4 regions of the Mesorhizobium salmacidum genome follow, and region 3 is predicted to be linked to each of the others. Evidence: predicted binding sites of a transcription regulator. Region 3 holds the regulator's gene; each other region holds the start of a gene.
What was found. Region 3 encodes LexA, which represses DNA repair genes until DNA is damaged. Its sites were predicted from a motif close to TGTTCNNNNTGTGTTCNG; they were not measured.
Positions count from the first base shown of each region.

Region 1: a site for LexA is predicted at 2,008-2,025, ahead of O7A60_RS21230 (PA0069 family radical SAM protein). Genes of this name have one in related genera too.
Region 2: a site for LexA is predicted at 2,014-2,031, ahead of parE (DNA topoisomerase IV subunit B). Genes of this name have one in related genera too.
Region 4: a site for LexA is predicted at 2,313-2,330, ahead of O7A60_RS24000 (DUF3072 domain-containing protein). Genes of this name have one in related genera too.

Region 1 is NZ_JAPYKS010000016.1:65,062-69,929, reverse strand. Features, by position in the region: gene O7A60_RS21245 (4-(cytidine 5'-diphospho)-2-C-methyl-D-erythritol kinase) at 1-832, shown strand, start outside; gene moaB (molybdenum cofactor biosynthesis protein B) at 834-1,388, shown strand; gene O7A60_RS21235 (glycosyltransferase) at 1,421-1,948, opposite strand; gene O7A60_RS21230 (PA0069 family radical SAM protein) at 2,100-3,254, shown strand; gene O7A60_RS21225 (ribonuclease HII) at 3,407-4,105, shown strand; gene O7A60_RS21220 (F0F1 ATP synthase subunit B) at 4,224-4,715, opposite strand; gene O7A60_RS21215 (F0F1 ATP synthase subunit B) at 4,726-4,868, opposite strand, start outside.
Region 2 is NZ_JAPYKS010000010.1:18,309-23,176, reverse strand. Features, by position in the region: gene parE (DNA topoisomerase IV subunit B) at 1-1,943, opposite strand, end outside; gene cpaB (Flp pilus assembly protein CpaB) at 2,181-3,104, shown strand; gene O7A60_RS15025 (type II and III secretion system protein family protein) at 3,195-4,580, shown strand; gene O7A60_RS15020 (hypothetical protein) at 4,585-4,854, shown strand.
Region 3 is NZ_JAPYKS010000009.1:141,487-146,354, reverse strand. Features, by position in the region: gene O7A60_RS14430 (GntR family transcriptional regulator) at 1-534, shown strand, start outside; gene lexA (transcriptional repressor LexA) at 942-1,685, shown strand; gene O7A60_RS14420 (ComEC/Rec2 family competence protein) at 1,679-4,132, opposite strand; gene gltX (glutamate--tRNA ligase) at 4,236-4,868, shown strand, end outside.
Region 4 is NZ_JAPYKS010000020.1:3,240-8,107, reverse strand. Features, by position in the region: gene O7A60_RS24025 (NAD(P)/FAD-dependent oxidoreductase) at 1-162, opposite strand, end outside; gene O7A60_RS24020 (hypothetical protein) at 310-552, opposite strand; gene O7A60_RS24015 (hypothetical protein) at 889-1,023, opposite strand; gene O7A60_RS24010 (DUF1236 domain-containing protein) at 1,182-1,481, shown strand; gene O7A60_RS24005 (hypothetical protein) at 1,781-2,032, opposite strand; gene O7A60_RS24000 (DUF3072 domain-containing protein) at 2,366-2,581, shown strand; gene O7A60_RS23995 (low affinity iron permease family protein) at 2,701-3,081, opposite strand; gene O7A60_RS23990 (SIS domain-containing protein) at 3,789-4,277, shown strand.

The sequences.
Region 1 (4,868 bases), on a different contig from region 3:
CCTGCACGTCACCGGCAGGCGCCCCGACGGCTATCATCTCATCGAAAGCCTGGCTGTGTTCACGCGCTTTGGCGACAGGATCGAGATCGCGCCGGCTGAAGGCGACGATTTCACCGTATCCGGCCGCTACGCGCCGGACGTTCCGCCCGATGGTGACAATCTGGTGCTCAAGGCACGCGACGCGTTGCGGCAGGCCGCCGGTCTTCGGAGCACGCCGCCCGTGATCATCAGGCTCGAAAAGAACCTTCCAGTCGCGTCCGGCGTGGGCGGAGGGTCGAGCGACGCGGCGGCCGTGCTGCGCGGGCTGGCCGACAGCTGGGGGCTGGACATCGCTCGCGCCGAGCTGGCGCGGATCGGTCTCTCGCTTGGCGCCGATGTGCCGATGTGCCTGGCGGCAAAGCCGCTGGTGGCGCGCGGCATCGGTGAGGAGTTGTCGATGGTGGCGGATTTTTCGGCGCTGGGTTTGGTGCTGGTCAATCCGGGCACGCCGGTCTCGACGGCGGAAATCTTCGCAGCACTGTCCCGGCGCGACAATGAGCCATTGCCGCCGCTGCCGCGCAGCATCGAGTTTCACAGCCTGCGCAACTGGCTGGAGATCACCCGCAACGATCTCGAACCTGCGGCCCTTGCGATGCGGCCCGCCATAGGCAGGGCGCTTTCATGGCTTGATAAGGCGGGATCGGGTTTTTCACGAATGTCCGGATCGGGCGCGACATGCTTCGGCCTGTTCGAGACCGGCAATGTCGCCAAGCGCGCAGCCGCCGAGATCCGCAGCCGCCAGCCCGACTGGTTCGTCGCGGCAACACGCAGCATTGCATCGGAGGCTGAGTGAGATGGCCAGGATTGACGAGAGCCGTGCCTTCATTCCGGTGCGCATCGCGGTGCTGACGGTTTCCGACACACGCAGCCTCGCCAACGACAAATCCGGCCAGACGCTGGCCGATCGCATCACCGAGGCCGGCCACATCCTGGCCGGCCGGGATATCGTCACCGACGACCGCGAAAAAATCCGTGACACCGTTCTGGCGTGGTCGCGGGACAAGGCCATCGACGTCGTGATCACCACCGGCGGAACCGGTTTCACCGGCCGCGATGTGACGCCCGAGGCGCTGGAGCCGATCTTTGAAAAGCGCATGGATGGCTTTTCGGAAGTTTTCCACCGCATCTCCTACGACAAGATCGGCACCTCGACGATCCAGAGCCGAGCGACCGGCGGCGTCGTCAACGCGACTTTCGTCTTCGTGCTGCCGGGCTCGCCCGGCGCCTGCAAGGATGCCTGGGACGGCATCCTCAAGGCACAGCTCGACTACCGGCACATGCCCTGCAACTTCGTCGAGATCATGCCGCGCCTGGACGAACATCTGCGGCGCGGCAAATCGGCCCCTTAAAAAGCAACGCCACGCAGAGCAGCTGCAAAAAATCACCTCGGAGAGCGCTGTGCCTGCCTCGGTGGCGCCACCCAGATCTCGGCGTCGAGCTTCTTTGTCGCCAAGCCGCGCGCCAACGCCTCGGCGGTGCCGGCTTTTTTGGACAGAGGTGCCGCCTGCCGCTTGCTGATCACCAGTCCGTCGGCGAGAGCACGGTTTGCGGAAAAGACCCGGGCCAGGAACGGCGTACGGCTGCCCCGCGCCCGGGAGAACCGGGCGGCCATGGTCTGCCTAGCCGTATGGGCGACGACCGCGTCGATCCAGCCCTCTACCAGCCTCGCACCCGGTTCGAGAAACAGCAGCCAGTCACCCTTGGCCTGGCGGATGCCGGCGGCGATGCCGCCGCTCCCCACATAGTGGCAGCCGGCATGCTCGGCGACACGATGCGTGTGGTCGGTGGAGCCGTTGTCGCAGACGACGACCTCTCGCACCACGCCCTCGACCGCGCCGCCAATCAGCGTCGCCAACGTGCGGGCGAGACCCTCCTCGTCATTATGCGTTTCGATGAGAACACTGAGCATCGTGAGCCGAATAGCGGAAACCACTGACCGACGCCAGTTTTTGCATCGCGCCATAGAAAAGTTCTTGATTTGTTCTCATCAATAAAATAGGAATAATTTCATGAGCAGAGCGATTCGACACAACATGGACAGTCCCTGGGAGCGGGCGAAGATGGAACCGATCATGCGCGCCGATATTGCGGCCTTCGGAGCAGGACGAGCCGAGATGGCCAACGCGATGATCGAGCAGAGTGGCATGCGGGTCCGTCCGGACCGCAACCGTGGCCGATCGGCGGGCATCAATCCGTCCGGCCGGTTCGAACCCGTCAGCCGGCATGTCTTCGACGATGGCTGGAGTTCGCTGGAGGAGTTGCCTCCGTTCAAGACCGAGGTGCAGGTGGAGAAGCCGCGCACCATCATCACCCGCAACGAATCGCCCGACATCTCCTTCGACCGGTCGATCAATCCCTATCGCGGTTGCGAGCACGGTTGCGTCTATTGCTTCGCGCGGCCGACGCATTCGTTCATGGGCCTGTCGCCGGGCCTGGATTTCGAATCCAAGCTGTTCGCCAAGCCGGATGCGGCACGCCTGCTCGACAAGGAGTTGTCGAAGGATGGCTACCAGCCGCGCACCATCGCCATCGGCACCAACACCGATCCTTACCAGCCGATCGAGAAGCAGTACCGGATCATGCGCGAAATCCTCGAAGTGCTGGAGGCACGCGGTCATCCGGTCGGCATCGTCACCAAGTCAGCCCTGGTGGTGCGCGACATCGACATTCTGTCGCGCATGGCCGAGCGCGGGCTCGCCAAGGTGGCGCTGTCGGTGACGACGCTTGACCGCATGCTGGCCAGGACGATGGAGCCCCGCGCATCGACGCCGACCAAGCGGCTGGAAGCGATCAGGCAGCTTTCGGAAGCCGGTATCCCGGCTTCGGTGATGGTGGCGCCGATCATTCCGGGCCTGACCGACCAGGAGATGGAACGCATCCTCGACTCGGCACACCATGCCGGTGCGCGCGAGGCCGGCTATGTGGTGCTGCGCCTGCCGCTGGAGGTCAGCCCGATCTTCAAGGACTGGCTGCTGCGCCACTATCCCGACCGCTATCGCCACGTGATGTCGCTGATCCGTTCGATGCGCGACGGCAAGGACTACGATTCGGAGTGGGGCAAGCGCATGAAGGGCGCCGGACCTTATGCCTGGCAGATCGGCCGGCGCTTCGAGATCACCGCCAAGCGGCTCGGCCTCAATGCCGAACGGCGCACGCTGCGGACCGACCAGTTCGTCGCGGCCGGTAAGGACCAGGAGCAGTTGATGCTGCTCTGAAGCCGAAAGACACCGCGGCTGTTCATTGCCGCCCTGCAAAAAGATCCCGTCCGGCCTGCCCCGGCCTGCAGACGGTGCCCTCCCGGTACGGCGCCCCACCCGACCCGGAGGGACTTGCGGAGAATCAGAGCCGATGCGAACCTCGCCGCAACATGGCTCGCGCGCGTTCTGATTCTCCGCCTCTCTTCGAAATCGTCGAGAAACCCGATTTCTCCTTCGAGACGAAGGCGATGGCCGATGGCCTGTGGCCGGTCGCAGGGATGGACGAAGCCGGCCGTGGCCCGCTGGCCGGGCCGGTGGTCGCGGCGGCAGTGGTGCTCGACCCCGCCAACATTCCCGAAGGGCTCGACGATTCCAAGCGGCTTAGCCACTTGCAGCGCGAAGCGCTGTTTCTGCGCATCATCGGTTCCGCGCTCGGCGTCTCGATGGCGTCGGTCAGCGCCGAGGGCATCGATGGCAGCAACATCCTCAAGGCGAGCCTCGAAGCGATGCGCCGCGCAGTGGTCGGGCTGCCCATCCAGGCAAAGCTCGCGCTGGCGGATGGACGCGACGTGCCGCCGGGACTGCCCTGCGAGGGGCGCGCGCTGATCAAGGGTGACCAACGCTCGCAGTCGATCGCCGCAGCCTCGATCGTGGCCAAAGTCATGCGCGACCGCATGATGTGCGGCTGCGGCAATCATCACGACCGCTACGGCTTCGAAGTCCATATGGGCTACGCCACGGTCCGGCACCGTACGGCGATCGAGGCGCATGGCCCCGTCGCTCGGCTGCACCGCACCTCGTTTGCGCCGTTCAGGTTGGGCGGCGCCGAGGTGACGGAAGAAGAAGAAAGCTTCGCCGGGCTGGAGTAAAACGACGGCAGCCGTGTCGGCCGATCTCCCCCCTTGTGGGGGAGATTGGCAGCGTTGACGCACTGCACAAAAAAGCCGCCAGGTTGCCCGGGCGGCTCTTCAATATTGGTCGTTCAGCTTAGTTCAGCTTCGCCTTCACATCCTGCAGCGCGGACTTGAACAGGTCGGCTCCGGCCTTGGCGTCGATCTTGCCGGCAAGCAGCACGCGTGCCGCCTCGACAGCGATGTCGACGGCGCTGGCGCGCACTTCGCCGATCGCTTCGCGTTCGGCCTGGCCGATCTTCTGCTCGGCAAGCGCGGTGCGCCTGGCAACGTAATCCTCGGTCTTCTTGTGGGCATCGGCGGCCAGCAGATCTGCCTCGCGCTTGGCGGCCGCGACAATGTCGGCAGCTTCCTGCTCGGCTTCCTTGCGCTTCTTCTTGTACTGACCGAGCAGTTGCTGGGCTTCTTCGCGCAGCTTGCGTGCCTCGTCGAGTTCACTGCTGATCCTGGCGGCGCGGGCGTCGAGCGCCTTGGCGATCATGCGGGGCACCTTGATGTAGACGGCGATGCCCAGGAAGATGATCAGGGCAATCGTGGCCCAGAGCGTTGCGAGAGATGTAGCGTCCATGATGCGCTCCTCACCGGGCCACGGATTTGACCGCGGCCGCGATCTCGGCCTTGCTGGCCTTGCCGCCAACCAGTGCCTCGACGATCGCCGAAGCGGTGTCCTCGGCGATGCTGCCGACTTCCTTCATGGCATTGGCCTTGATGGAAGCAATGC
Region 2 (4,868 bases), on a different contig from region 3:
ATTTCGTTCACATCGACCCTGAGCAACGTGCGCTTTCTCGGGTCCATGGTGGTTTCCTTGAGCTGCGCAGCCATCATCTCGCCCAGGCCCTTGAAGCGGCCGAGCTCGACCTTGCCGCGCCCGGTGAATTCGGTGCGCAGAAGCTCGTCCTTGTGCGCGTCGTCGCGGGCGTAGGCGACCTTGCCGCCTTGCCTGATCGAGTAAAGCGGCGGCACCGCCAGGTAGAGATGGCCGCCGCGTACCAGCGCCGGCATCTCCTGGTAGAAAAAGGTGATCAGCAGCGAAGCGATGTGGGCGCCGTCGACGTCGGCGTCGGTCATGATGATCACGCGGTCGTAGCGCAAATCCTCGTCACGGTACTTTGACCGCGTGCCGCAGCCGAGCGCCTGGATCAGGTCCGATATCTGCTGGTTGGCGGCCAGCTTGTCATTGCCGGCGCTGGCGACGTTGAGGATTTTTCCACGCAGCGGCAAGACGGCCTGGCTGGCGCGATCGCGCGCCTGCTTTGCCGAGCCGCCCGCGGAATCGCCTTCGACGATGAAGAGTTCGGCACCTGCCGCCGCGTTCTGCGTGCAATCGGCGAGCTTGCCCGGCAAGCGCAGCTTGCGCACAGCGCTCTTGCGCGACACCTCTTTTTCCTGGCGGCGGCGCACCCGCTCATCGGCGCGCGCGATCACCCAGTCGAGCAGCTTCGAGGCTTCCTGCGGATTGTCGGCCAGCCAATGGTCGAACGGGTCACGGATCGCGGTCTCGACGATGCGTATCGCTTCGATCGTCGCCAGCCTGTCCTTGGTCTGGCCGACGAATTCCGGCTCGCGGATGAACACCGACAGCATGCCGGCGGCCGAGATCATGACGTCTTCCGAGGTGACGATCGACGCGCGTTTGTTGCCGACGAGGTCGGCATAGGCGCGCAGGCCGCGCGTCAGCACGTTGCGGAAGCCGGCCTCGTGGGTGCCGCCTTCACCGGTCGGGATGGTGTTGCAGTAGGAATTGATGAAGCCGTCGCCGCCAAACCAGGTCACCGCCCATTCGAGCGAGCCATGGCCGCCTTGCTTGTCGCTCTTGCCGGCGAAGATTTCGCGCGTCACCTGGAATTCGTCGCCGAGCGACGCTTTCAGATAATCCTTGAGGCCGCCGGGGAAATGGAATTCCGCCTTGGCCGGTGTCTGATCCTTTTCCTTGATCAGGGAGGGATCGCAGGTCCAGCGGATTTCGACGCCGCCGAACAGATAGGCCTTCGAACGCGTCATGCGGTAGAGCCGCGCCGGCTCGAATGCCGCGCCCTTGCCGAAAATCTGCTCGTCGGGGTGGAAACGCGTCCTGGTGCCGCGGCGGTTGTGCACCTCGCCCAGGTGCTCCAGACCGCTTACCGGAATGCCACGTGAAAAGCGTTGGCGATAGAGCTGGCGGCCGCGCGCGACTTCGACTTCGAGATGATCCGACAGGGCGTTGACGACGGAAACGCCGACGCCGTGCAGGCCACCTGATGTCTCATAGACCTTGGAATCGAACTTGCCGCCCGAATGCAGCGTCGTCATGATCACTTCGAGCGCGGGCTTCTTGAATTTCGGATGTGGATCAACCGGGATGCCGCGGCCATTGTCGGTGACAGTGAGATAACCATCGGCTGAAAGCTCGACATCGATGAAGGTGGCGTGGCCGGCAACCGCTTCGTCCATCGAATTGTCGATGACCTCGGCGAACAGATGGTGCATCGCCTTGTCGTCTGTGCCGCCAATATACATGCCCGGCCGCCGGCGCACCGGCTCCAGGCCTTCGAGCACCTCGATGTCGGCGGCGCTGTAACCCTCGCTGCCATCCTTGGCAGCGGCCGGGCGCCTGGCGGCCGCTTGCACCAGCGGGTCGGCCGGGCGCGCCGGCGTGCGAACCGGTTGCTGCTGCTTGCCCAGATTGCCGAAGAGATCGTTGTTGTCGTCCATGCCAACCATAGGGTCCGGTGCTGCGAATCACACGTCGATACTGCCACGCTTTTTGGCGCCAGGCGACGGAGGTTCCTGTTACGTTCGGGGATTTAACCCCTCTTACCCTAAAACCATTCGATAACCAAGCAGGCGGAAATCGGTCGAATGCCACCGCACAAGATTCCCGATTCTTTACCAATGCGGACTAGCGTGAGCCCAACATAACAAGAAACGACGGGCATCAGGGGTTTCGGCGTGAGGGGCAAGGCCATAACGATGATCGGCATCGCCGCCGTTTTCGGCGCGATCTCGATCTTTGCCGCGGATTTCTGGGTCAAGAGCCAGGCCAAGGCCGATGCGCAGGAGAAAACGGCGTCGATCTCCGCTCCAGCACCCAAAATAGAGTTCAAGACGATCGTGGTGGCCAATGCGCCGTTGCGCTATGGCATGGAGCTCGACCGCGCCAAACTCAGCGAAATCCCGTGGCCGCAGGAGTCCCTGCCGCAGGGCGCCTTTGCCACCATCGATGGATTGCTCGGCGAAGGCGGCCGGGTCGTGCTGTCGCCGATCGAGGTCAACGAGCCGTTGCTGCTCACCAAGCTGTCGGGACCGAACGGTCGCGCGACGCTGTCCAATATGCTGACGCCCGGAATGCGGGCGGTCACCATCCGCACCGACGAGATCGCTGGGGTCGGTGGCTTCGTCACGCCGGGCGACCGGGTCGATGTCGTGCTCACCCGCGATGCCGGCGAAATCCAGGAAGTCGCCAAGAACGCGCAAGGCGCGGCCGGCTCGACCATCACCTCGGAGATCGTCGTTGCCGACGCCAAGGTGCTGAGCGTCGGGCAGGGCGCCGACGAGCGCCAGACGACGCCGCAGGTGGCCAATTCCGTGACCCTCGAGGTGACGACCGAAGGCGCGCAGAAAGTGGCGCTTGCCCGCACGGTAGGCACGCTGTCGCTGTCGCTGCGCTCCGCCAGCGAAGGCGGCGACGGCAAGAACGGCGTCACCACCATCTCGTCCTTCGGCGGATCCGTGGCTTCCAATGCCCAGGCCGCCGCCGGCTCCTTGTTCGATGCCATCGCCAAGGAGCCGGAGAAGCCGAAATTCAAGACGGTCATCGTGACGCGCGGCACGCAGGCCGAGGAATACCAAGTCCCTTCGCGGGACCAGAAGTAAAGACCGGTGGGGACCGGGCGGGACGGGATCATGGTGATGCACACCCTATATCGAATGACGAATCTGTTGCGTTTCGTGCGCGCCTTGGCCATGGCGGCTTCACTGGCCGCGAGCGGCATGCTCGCCTTCGTTGGCGCGGCCAGGGCGGACAACGACATCGTCTATGTCTCGTCGACCAGGAATGCCTCGATCAAGGTCGCGAAGGGCAAGCCCAAGACGATCATGACGAGCGCGGCCTTCTATCAGATCGTCATCGGCGATCCGGAGATCGCCAACGTCAACCCGCTGACCGACAAATCCTTCTATGTGCTGGGCAACAATCTCGGCACCACCGGCATTGCGCTGTTCGACGAGAAGAAGCAGCTCGTCGGCACCGTAGACATCGAAGTGACGCTCGACACCGACCAATTGGCGAGCACCATCCGTGCCAGCGTGCCGGACGCCAAGATCAAGGTCGGCTCGGCCAATGGCCGCGTGGTGCTGTCGGGCGAGGCGGATGACGCGGTCGCCGCCGAAAAGGCAAACAAGATCGCCACCCGCTTCTCCGGCAATGAGGAGGTGATCAATTCGGTCAATATCTCCTCGTCGCAGCAGGTCCAGCTCAATGTCCGCTTCGTCGAGATCAACCGCCAGGCCGGGCAGGACCTGGGCGCGAAATACAGCGCCAATTTCGCCTACGGCTTCGGCGGTCGCGATGTCTCTCTCGATCCGGGCTCGGTGCCGGCGGCGGGGACTGGCGAGATCATTGGCCGGCTGCTGTCCAATGGCGTCTCGATCGACATCGCCATCAAGGCGTTGGAGGAGCGCGGCCTTGCACGAAGGCTGGCCGAACCGAACCTGATTGCCCGATCCGGCGAAACGGCGAGCTTTCTTGCCGGCGGCGAATTCCCGATCCCGGTTTCCGAGGACAATGGGAAGATCTCCGTCAGCTACAAGAAATACGGCGTCAGCCTGGACTTTACGCCGACCGTGCTGAAGGACGGGTTGGTCAGCCTCGACATCGCGCCGGAAGTCTCCTCGATCGACGCTTCGGCGTCCTACAATATCGGCAACATTTCGGTGCCGGGGTTCATCGTGCGCCGCGCCAAGACCTCGGTCGACCTGAAGAACGGCCAGAGCTTCATGATCGCCGGGCTGCTGCAATCCCAGAACGACATCACCACGTCGCGCATTCCCGGTCTCGGCAAGATGCCGGTGCTGGGGTCGCTGTTCTCGTCGAAATCCTATCAGCGGCGCGAGACCGACCTGGTCATCATCGTCACACCTTATCTGGTCAAGCCGGTCGACCCGTCGAAGAAAATGGCTGTGCCGACCGATGGCACGCAGCCCGCCAGCAACGTCGACTATTTCCTCAACAACACCGAGGAGGTGAAGGCGTCGGACACCAACCGTGCGCTGGCGCTGGCTGACGGCAGCGCCGTGCGGGGCGCTTCCGCGACCAAAGTCGGTCATTTCCTCGACCTGCCGAAGGACTGAAATCATGCGTCTGGTCCTGAGATCGAGCATCGCCCTGCTTCTTGCCGGTTTGGCAAGCGGCTGCACCAGCGACGACTATTTGCGCAGCGAAGGCGTGACGTCAGTCGCCGGTGAGGCGCAGGCCGCCAACACCGTCATGCAGATGGTGGACCCGTGGAAGTATGGGGTCCAGAACACGAGGCTTCTCGTGCCCGCCAAGCGCGGAACCGCCGAACCGGTCACACCCGATCAGGCGGCCGGGGCCAAGGCAGCGCAAACCACCACCGGCAACTGATCCAGACGGCGATC
Region 3 (4,868 bases):
GACCTGGCACGCGCCAGGATGGTGGTCGAGATACCCCTGTTCCTCGAATCGATGGAAAAAGGCGGCAAGGAGTGGGAGGATGCCGTTGTCACCGCCCACTACCGGCTCTCCCGTTGCAAGACCGCGGTCGACGATCCTTCGGATGCGGCCGTCGATAAATGGGACGAGAACCACGAAGCTTTCCATGCGGCGCTGCTGAGCGCGGCGACTTCCAATTGGCTCATGCGATTCCGCTCGACCATCGCCGATCAGCTGCGACGGCATCATCGTTTTCTCGGCCTGGCGCCGACATTGCGGGCCGCGGCTGGCCTGAAGGACGGTTATGAAGAGGCGATGGAGGCATTGTGCGAAGCGATTGCGATCGAACACCATACAGCGATCATGGAAGCTGCACTCGATCGTGACGTCGAGCGGGCCAAGGCGCTGATGACGGCGCATATCGGCTATACCCTGCACGTCTATGTCCACAGCGAAGACAGCGGCGCGACCAAATACGCCGCCCGCGCCGGCAGCTTGAAAGCGGGTTCCGGGTGACTTCAGCGCTTCCGCGACGCCTATTGGCATGCGCTGGCCGGAATGGGCCAAACGCCCGGATCCATCGCCGCCCCAAAGCTACCAATCGTTGGCGTTTTGGTTTCGTTTCGTTCCGCGAATAATGGATCCATAAATTGTACAATCCGCCCGCGAAGAGCCCTCCGAAAGACTGATGCCAAGGCCCATCAATGGATAGGCCACAGGCCATTAACCAAAACGATTTCAATGCCTGCCGATCGCGGAAAGGGTCGGCCGCAGTCCGCTGTCTCGGCAAAAAACTTCAGACGCGTTAACAAATTCATTAAACTTTAAATGGTTGCGGAACACAACTGGAACGGATAGTGTTTGTTCTGGGTTTGTTTTTCGATTCTGGTTCAGACCTTTCGTTCAATGCCTTGGGGGCCGCCATGCTGACACGCAAGCAACATGAACTGCTGATGTTCATCCACGAACGGCTCAAGGAAAGCGGAATACCGCCCTCCTTCGACGAGATGAAGGAAGCACTCGATCTTGCCTCCAAGTCGGGGATCCATCGCCTGATCACGGCGCTGGAGGAACGCGGCTTTATTCGCCGGCTACCCAATCGGGCGCGCGCGCTGGAAGTGCTGCGGCTGCCGGACTCGATCGCGCCGGGCCTCAATTCGGCAAAGAAATTCTCGCCAAGCGTCATCCAGGGCAGCCTTGGCCAAGGCAGTCCCGGCCGCCAGATCAGGCCGGCGACGGCGCCTTCGCGCCTGCCCGCGGTCGGCAACGACGACGATGCTGTTTCAGCCGTGTCCATCCCGGTCATGGGTCGTATCGCCGCCGGTGTGCCGATCGATGCCATCCAGCATCAGACGCATTCGATTTCGGTGCCGCCGGACATGATCATGGGCGGCGAGCACTATGCGCTGGAAGTCAAGGGCGACTCGATGATCGAGGCCGGTATCTTCGACGGCGACACGGTCATCATCCGCAATGCCGATACAGCAAGTCCGGGCGAAATCATCGTGGCGCTGGTCGACGAGGAGGAAGCAACGCTGAAGCGGTTCCGCCGCAAGGGCGCCTCGATCGCGCTCGAAGCCGCCAATCCAGCCTACGAAACACGCATCTTCGGACCGGATCGGGTCAAGGTGCAGGGCAAGCTCGTCGGGCTGATCAGGCGCTACTGAACTGGCTTGCCATCGGGCTTGTCGGCCTTTTTATAGGGGGCCAGCCCCCTCGCCTCGCGTGAGAATTTTCGCTGCTCGTGCCAGGGCCGGTACGGTCCATCGACGGCGAATTCGATCTCAGCCGGGGTCGTGGCCGATTGGGGATCGAAGAAAACGGCGGCACTCCCCTTGCGGGCGAGCTGGCGTTTGGTGACGACCAGAACCAGCGGATTATGGCAGGCGTCATAGGCGGTCGCGTCATTGACGACGATCAGGTCGGCGAAAGCGCAGGCCTTCCAGGTGTTCTTGCGATCCTCGACATAGGCGATGATCGCGCCGGAAGGGTGCCTGGCAAGGCACAGGCCTTCGCGGCAATAAAACGGCGATCCCTGCGGCAGGTCGGTGGGAGCGGAAATATCGAATTGCCCGTCCGTCTTCTCGAACATTTCCGGTTTCACGATTGTTTCGGAGATCAGAGCGCGTTTCCAATTGTCGGCTGCGAATTCGTTCGGACGTTCCCGGTTGACGGCCAGTTCGCCATTGCCGATCGACAGAGCCACCAGCCGCGCATCTTCCGAGATCAGCACATCGGGCGTGCGCGTGTGCGACACAGTCAACAGACCTGCAAGCGCGAATGGCACCGCCGTGAGCCGGAGCCACGTCGTCGCCATCGTCGCGATGACCAGCGCGACGGTGACCAGCAGCACGGATTGCTGCGAAATCAGTCCGACTCCATCGACCGGAGAGCGCTCCGATATCCACGCCGATATGGCGATCATCGCTGTCAGGCCCTTGCCCATGAGGTAGAGAGCCGGCCAATCCAACCCGAACGGCATCAGCAACGCGCTGGCGACGGCCAGGAACATCACGATCGACACGATTGGCATGACGGCCAGATTGGCGAACAGGCTGAGCGGCGACACCCGCTGGAAATGCCAGATGGCAAACAGTGCCGTCGCGCTGCCGGCGATGATGGACGTCATCGCCAATCCACCTGTCGCCAAGAGGAATTTTCGCGTCAGAAATCCGGGTAGGGATCGCTTTGGCGGCGGAGGCCTCGTCTTTCCCGCATGGTGGTCGGCCCAGCCGGCATAGGCGCCAACCAAGGCTGCGGTTGCCGCGAACGACATCTGGAAACTCGGGCCGACGACCTCGTGCGGCGAAACCAGGATAACGGCGATCGCCGAGATCGCCAGATTGCGCATGGTCAGCGCCGCGCGATCGAACAAGACGGCGATCAGCATCACCGCCAGCATGATGAAGCTGCGTTCGGCCGCGACGACGACGCCCGAAATGACGAGATAGGCGGCGATCGAAAACAGTGCGGCGGCGGCGGCGTATTTCTTCACCGGCCGGCGCGCGGAAAAGCCTGGAAACAGCGCGAAGGCGCCGCGCAGCAGACCCATGATGGTGCCGGCCACCAGGGCCATATGCAGACCCGAAATCGAGATGATGTGATAGATGCCGGTGCGCCGCATCGCTTCGTTGACTTCATCGGGAATGCCGGCCCGCACGCCGACGATCAGCGCCGCCGCGATCTCGCCTTCGGCGCCGCCAATGCTGCCCCTGATGTGGTCGGCGATGGCTTCGCGGGCATTTTCGATGCCTGAAAACACGCGTGCCGGCAGCGGCATCTCACCGGCTTCGGCGGAGACAACCGTTGGATTGCCGAGAAAGAAGCCGCTGCCCCCGATGCCGGCGAAATAGCTGTCGAAGGAGAAGTCGTAGCTGTCCGGCCGCACCGGGCCGGTCGGCGGCAGCAGTTTGGCATAACCTGTGACAAGCGAGCCGGCGGTCATTTCGGGCGGTATCTTGCGTGCCGAAAGCCGGACCCTTTCAGGCGCGTAGCGCAGTTTCGGCCGGGCGGTCGAAATCACGTCCATGGTCAGCCGGATGCGGCCGCTCTCCATCTCCTCGAGCGAGATCACGCGGCCGGTCAGTTGCGTCGAGATTTCCGAGCCCAGCATCCGGGTTCCGGCTCGCCATGTTTCGACCTTCGCCGCGAGCAGGCCAAGCACACACAACAGCAGTGCCATGAAACACAGATGGGTTTTCGGCCAGGAGCGCGAGACGAATGCACAGACCGCCGCCAGAACCACGACCGCGACAGGCTTTGCAAAATCGGGCTCGGACGCCAGCGAAAAGTAGCAGATCGCCCCAACGGCCAGGCAGACCGGCACCAGCAGGAAGGCGATGCCCCGGTCGAGTTCCAGCTCCGCCGCCTTGGCCACGCCGTGACGCAGGCGAGGCAAGGATATCGGGCCGATTTGCCGGCGCACGCGCACAATTCTGCGTGCGGCAGGAGATGGAGTTGGCGATGGGCTATCCGCCTGCAGCGGCTGGGTTGCGGGCGCAGCCACGAGCGGCGATGGCAGCGGGATCGCAGGAGGCGTCGCAAACAGCGATCGCTCGCTGACGCCGACAATGGCGCCCTCGCCCCGATCCGAGCCTCGGCCTCGTCCAGTCATCGGGTCTGCCCCTTGCGCCCTCGACACCCTATGCTACATGAACGCGCGACGCGCGAAAGTCCGCGCACTCCGCACTCAGCTTCAGACGTTTTCCGAGAGTTCCATGCCCGACAAGGTCATCACCCGTTTTGCTCCCTCGCCGACCGGCTATCTGCATATCGGCGGCGCGCGCACGGCGCTGTTCAACTGGCTCTATGCCAAGCACACCGGCGGCACGATGCTGCTGCGCATTGAGGACACCGATCGCGAGCGTTCGACCGATGCGGCCACATCGGCCATTCTGGATGGCCTGACCTGGCTCGGCCTATCATGGGACGGTGACGCGGTCTCCCAATTCGAGCGCGCGCCGCGCCACCGGGAGGTGGCCGAGGAGCTGGTGCGCCTGGGCAAGGCCTATTACAGCTACGAGACTTCAGCCGAGCTCGAGGCGATGCGCGAGGCAGCACGCGCCAAGGGCCTGCCGCCACGCTATAACGGCCACTGGCGTGACCGCGCCCCGTCGGAGGCACCCGCCGGCGTCAAGGGTGCCATCCGCATCAAGGCCCCGACCGAGGGCGAGACGGTGGTGCAGGACCGGGTCCAGGGCGAGGTGCGTTTCCCCAACAAGGATCTCGACGATTTCATCATCCTGCGTTCGGACGGCAACCCGACCTACATGCATGCCGTCGTCGTCGATGACCACGACATGGGCATCACCCATATCATCCGTGGCGACGATCACCTGACCAATGCCGCA
Region 4 (4,868 bases), on a different contig from region 3:
GGCGGCACGGGGATCGCCGGCATCGACCACCAGCACGCGATGGCGGAAGCGGGCAAGATACTGGGCCGCGGTCAGTCCCCCCGGCCCGCCTCCGACGATCAGCACGTCTTCGGCCTCGGCGTTCGGGTGACTGGCGTGGCTGTCATGCCTGGTTTGTTCCATTGGTGGTGAACTATCTGGATTGTTCGATGTTCCAGCACGACACGACAAGCCAAGCGATCGCGCGCCAGTCTGGATCGAACTTGACTGGCGGCCCGGCTATTGAGAAATCCGGGCTTCAGAGCGATTGTGCGCACCTGACCGTCAACATCAGGCAGCGTTGCTGTCTTCCGTTTTCCAATCGCCCTGCCAACGCGCGCGCACGGCAATCATCAGCATGGCCGGTTCCGTCATCCCGGTCTGGAAAAGCCTGATCAGCTCTCTCGCGATGGAATGTGCTGCCGCGGTGTCCGGGAGAACGTCAAACTCCTGGCACATCGCGTCGAAGACCGCACGGAGCGTATCCAGATCATTGGGGTAGAAGGTGTCCGTGCGAATGGGCCGGTCAAGCATCAAGCGTCTCCAAACGAGCGAGAGTGCGATGGTCTCCCAAGCAGCGGAGCATTGCCCGCTGACCTCGCGTTTATGCGGCACAGCGCACGATCTGTCGCTAACCTATGATGTACCAAGCGAAGTCCGCGTACAAAGATTCAGGCCCGTGCTCATCCGCTGCCGCGCTCAAACCGCACGGAGCGGTTTCCGGGTCGAAGTAAGCCACCCTCCAGAAATCGTGTTGGTCGCCTCGATGAGTGCTGGTTAGAGGGCTCGCACGCCACACTTGCGAGCAGCGGGCGAGCCCTATCCGCGCAGGAAGGGACATAGCTGCGCGGATCCCGTTGGCCGCCCTCGTCATCCAAGAGCTACGCCGATTGCCAGGAGAGTAATCGCCATCGCGAAGACCGGTGCCAGCAACCAGCGTGCCTGGCCAATACTTTTTTCCATGACGCTTTCTCCAAATTTGCGGCGGTTAACGGCGCCAGTCATGTGACGGTTCCTGGTTTTGCTGAACGCAGACCTTTTCAGCATCATTCCAAGCCCAAAGTACGAGACGCAATCGGACTTAGGTACGGGCTCGGAACGTTTCGGATTCGGACACGTTGGGTCCGGGGCGATTATGCCCGAGCTCACAGGAAGGCTGTCACATGAGAATGCATTTCACCGCCGCCGCTGCTTCGTTTCTGCTCCTTGCCGGTGTCGGCGTCGCTGCAGCCCAGGACGTCGTTATCGCGCCTGAACAGGACACGGTCATTCAGGAGTACGTGCACAAGCAGCCCCTCGCGTCCGTGGAAGTCCCCGGCGTCGAACTCAGCGTCGGTGCCGCGCTTCCCGACACCGTCGAGCTTCGCGAAGTTCCCAACGTCAAGTACCGCTATGTCGTGGTCCACAACCGGACAGTTCTCGTGGACCCGGGCACCCGCAAGATCATCAAGGTCTATAACTGACCAAAGTGCGGGTAGGCCCGTCGCTGATTGGGGCGACGGGTTGTACCGATTCAGGAATGGCGATCAAGTGAGCTTCTCGCCATAGGCGAGGTTTGCGACAGCATCGACCATGACCGCAAATGCTGTCAACTTCCTCCCCATTCCGATATCCCGCCTTTTCGGCATTCCGATCACGCGTTCACCGGTTCGGCCGAAGCGCCGACTCGGCGACCGCTGCGGTGAACCCAAATAGGAAAGCTAGCGCTCACCTGGCGAGTTGCGCGGCAGACCATTGTGGGCGCGCTCTCCGGCGGTGAGCGTCAGTGGGAGGAAGGCCGGTGCTTTCTCAGCCTGGTAATCGCCGAGCGTCCGACGGTGATCACGCCGCCGCAGTCAGTCCGCACCGTCAACTTGTCGGCTTTGCGATCGATGCGGATGATGTCTCCAACAAGAACGACCTTATCTCCAGCACGGGTTTTAGGTGGAGGATCAACCGAATAGGGTCGGTCATACGATGGAATGTTTACTTTGGCGCGTCCGCTAGGCAGCATCGTGCTGACCGTACCCGTCAAGGTGACCTCGTCACCGATCTCAAATTCCCGGGACACGCTATAGTGTAGCATAGACCTCCTCCGGCGCGTTCCTGATATTAATGCCGGCAAACTGACTTGGTTGCGTGAAATCGCAAGTCTCTGCCCCGTTGCCTCCATTAGGCCGAGCACCCCTGTGCCAATGAGGCGGGTAGGAATTGCCGACGCCGCCGATGAATGCATGGATTGATCGCCGCCCATCCAGCGCGCCCCTCAGGGCTGGCTATCTTGTCGAGAACCGCGGCTCGTGACAATTCCCTTACGGAACAAAAGGAGATCAGAGACATTCTCTCCTGCTCAGACAGGAGACCTCAAATGCAGAACCTAACCGACAATGCTGATGTTTCAGCCAATATTGACAAGGACCCTGATGAATGGGTTAGTGGAGACGATCCAATGACGCCATCGCAAGCCTCATACTTGAAGACCCTGAGTGAGCAGGCCGATGACGCCGCGAGCTTCGAACAAGGGCTTAGTAAGGCCGAGGCATCCAAGCGCATCGATGCCTTAAGGGCTAAGCTGAAACTCTAACCGAACCTCCCGCGCTAGCCGTTCAACGCTGGAGACGGCGCAGCGCGTCACTTTGACGGCGCACGATTGCGACTGCCCCACGAGCGGAGAAGGCCATTAGCCCATGTACCGTGACGCTGCTATGAGCGAGTCCGATCCTTCTTGCACGCGTCCCGGGATAGGGGCAGCACGTTCGATTGAGTCGCTTCCTCTTCGAGCATCACTAGCTTTGCCCGGATCTCCTCGGGTTCGGCGTGCTCTAACCCGACAACATCGTTTCTGGTCTCTTTCAATGAGACGACGATCTCATCGAGCTTGGCATGAAGGGCGGCGGTGTCCCGATAGCCTTGGATGAGCACAACGCCAGTGATCACGATGGCCGCTACCGACAGGGCATAGGTAACGGCATTCGTTAGGCCGAACGGTACCAGCGCGGTAAACAGCACCATCGCTACAACCATGACATAAAAGCCAGGTGGGCGCGAAAGGAAGTCGGCCGTCAGAAAGAGGATGCGATTCATGAGGGGGTTCCTGTCGCGTACTCCTTCACGGTTGCGCCAAGGTGAAGAGGGCAACCAGCGCAGCGATAGCAACACAGATCGGTACAGCCGCGAACAGTCCAATCTCAAGGATACGCGTCTCATTATTGCTGAACATCGTGTAACCTCAGTGTATTTGAGGGAACAATGACCAACGATGAGGTCGGTTCCGAATGTTCACATGGGATAGGACCATTGCGGAATTCCATACGACCAAGGTCCAACTCATCAGCCCTCGGCCATGCCTGGAACATCAAACTGCAGTTAAGCGATCGTGTCGAAGCTATGCGGATTTCAAAGGGCGGGTGAAACTGGCAGCCCCGATACGCTGGCTGCACGCGTGGGCAAGCTCAGGGCCAAAATGAAGGCGGCCGAGATCGGGAAGGCGAATTGAAGGGCTTTCAGAAAGTCGTAGCCATCCTCATCCTAAAGGGTGGGCTGGGATGGATGCAGGCGACGATCTGATCCCTGCTCCTTCCTCAATGGTCCGCCAGACGACGCCGTCCCGCAGCCTAAGCATTCACGGCAATCGTGCACAGCGAAGTCCGTTAACGATAGTGCCGATTTCGCCGAGGCTTCACTAGACCACAAAAGCTTTGACAATGCAGTGGCCTTGGTCGCGCACGCCCAGGAGGATGGAAAGCAGATCATCACGCTTGGAAATGGTGGCAGTTCCCTGACAGCGCTGCATTTCATCACGGACTGGAATAAGAGTATCTATCTATCTATCTACAAAACGCCCTTTTCGTGGTCGGACGCTGGTCGACAATGTGGGCCTTACATTCGCGTACGCGAATGATGTTTCTTTCCAAGATGTGTTTGTCGAGCAACTGAAGAACATTCTCAATGAGGGCGACTTAGTCATTGCAATTTCGGGAAGCGGAAACTCGGAAAACGTTTTGCGTGCCGTTCGATACGCCAATGATCATGGCGCAGTTACGTTGGGTCTTTGTGGATATGGCGGAGGTACGCTCAGGCAAATCGCCCAACACGTGGTTTGGGTCAACGTGAATGACATGCAACTAGCGGAAGATATACATTCTATGTTCGGTCACGTCGTTATGCAGTGTCTTTGTTTTGCAAGCACCCAAAAGTGGGGCGATCAGCAACGACCGGGCGGCGCTGCCCAGTGCATCAATCCAAATGAGGCTGCAGCCGAAGCGGGCTGGCAATCCTAATCGAGAACAAGCGATGACGCATTATCGGCTATACGTTCTGGACGAACACGGTCAATTCAAGGGCGGGGTCGACCTTGCCTGCATGGACGATGCTGCAGCGAAAGAGCACGCCAGGCAGTTAGCGGACGCCCACGAGGTGGAGCTTTGGCGACTGGTTGCGCGATTCAAAGCAGACAATCCGCGCGGTTCGCCCGGGGCGGGGAAGCGCTCACGCGCCGTAGAGCCACATTCGAGCCATTTCAACAAGCCGCTTAAGCGTCCCTACTCTCCCTTTGGATCCGGTTGGGCGTCTTGGCGCTGTCCAGAACTTCAAAGGGATGATTCCGATGCAAGCACGTGGGCGTTGCTATGAACGGCCACTGTAGGGGAGCTACGCTCGATAACGTCGGCTACCTTCACGCTCGATCTTCGCACGTGGATGACGCGGACATCGGCTGTGCCGTTAGCGCAGTCGCTCAGCAACAGGTCTAGAGACTGGACTACGGCCAACGCCGCAACGGCGGAGGCCAACCGCATTGGCGCGCATACGCCGATCGAACCTCCAGCTCCATCCAAAGGGGCTTGAGAACTCGTGCGCCGCGCAGCATCGGA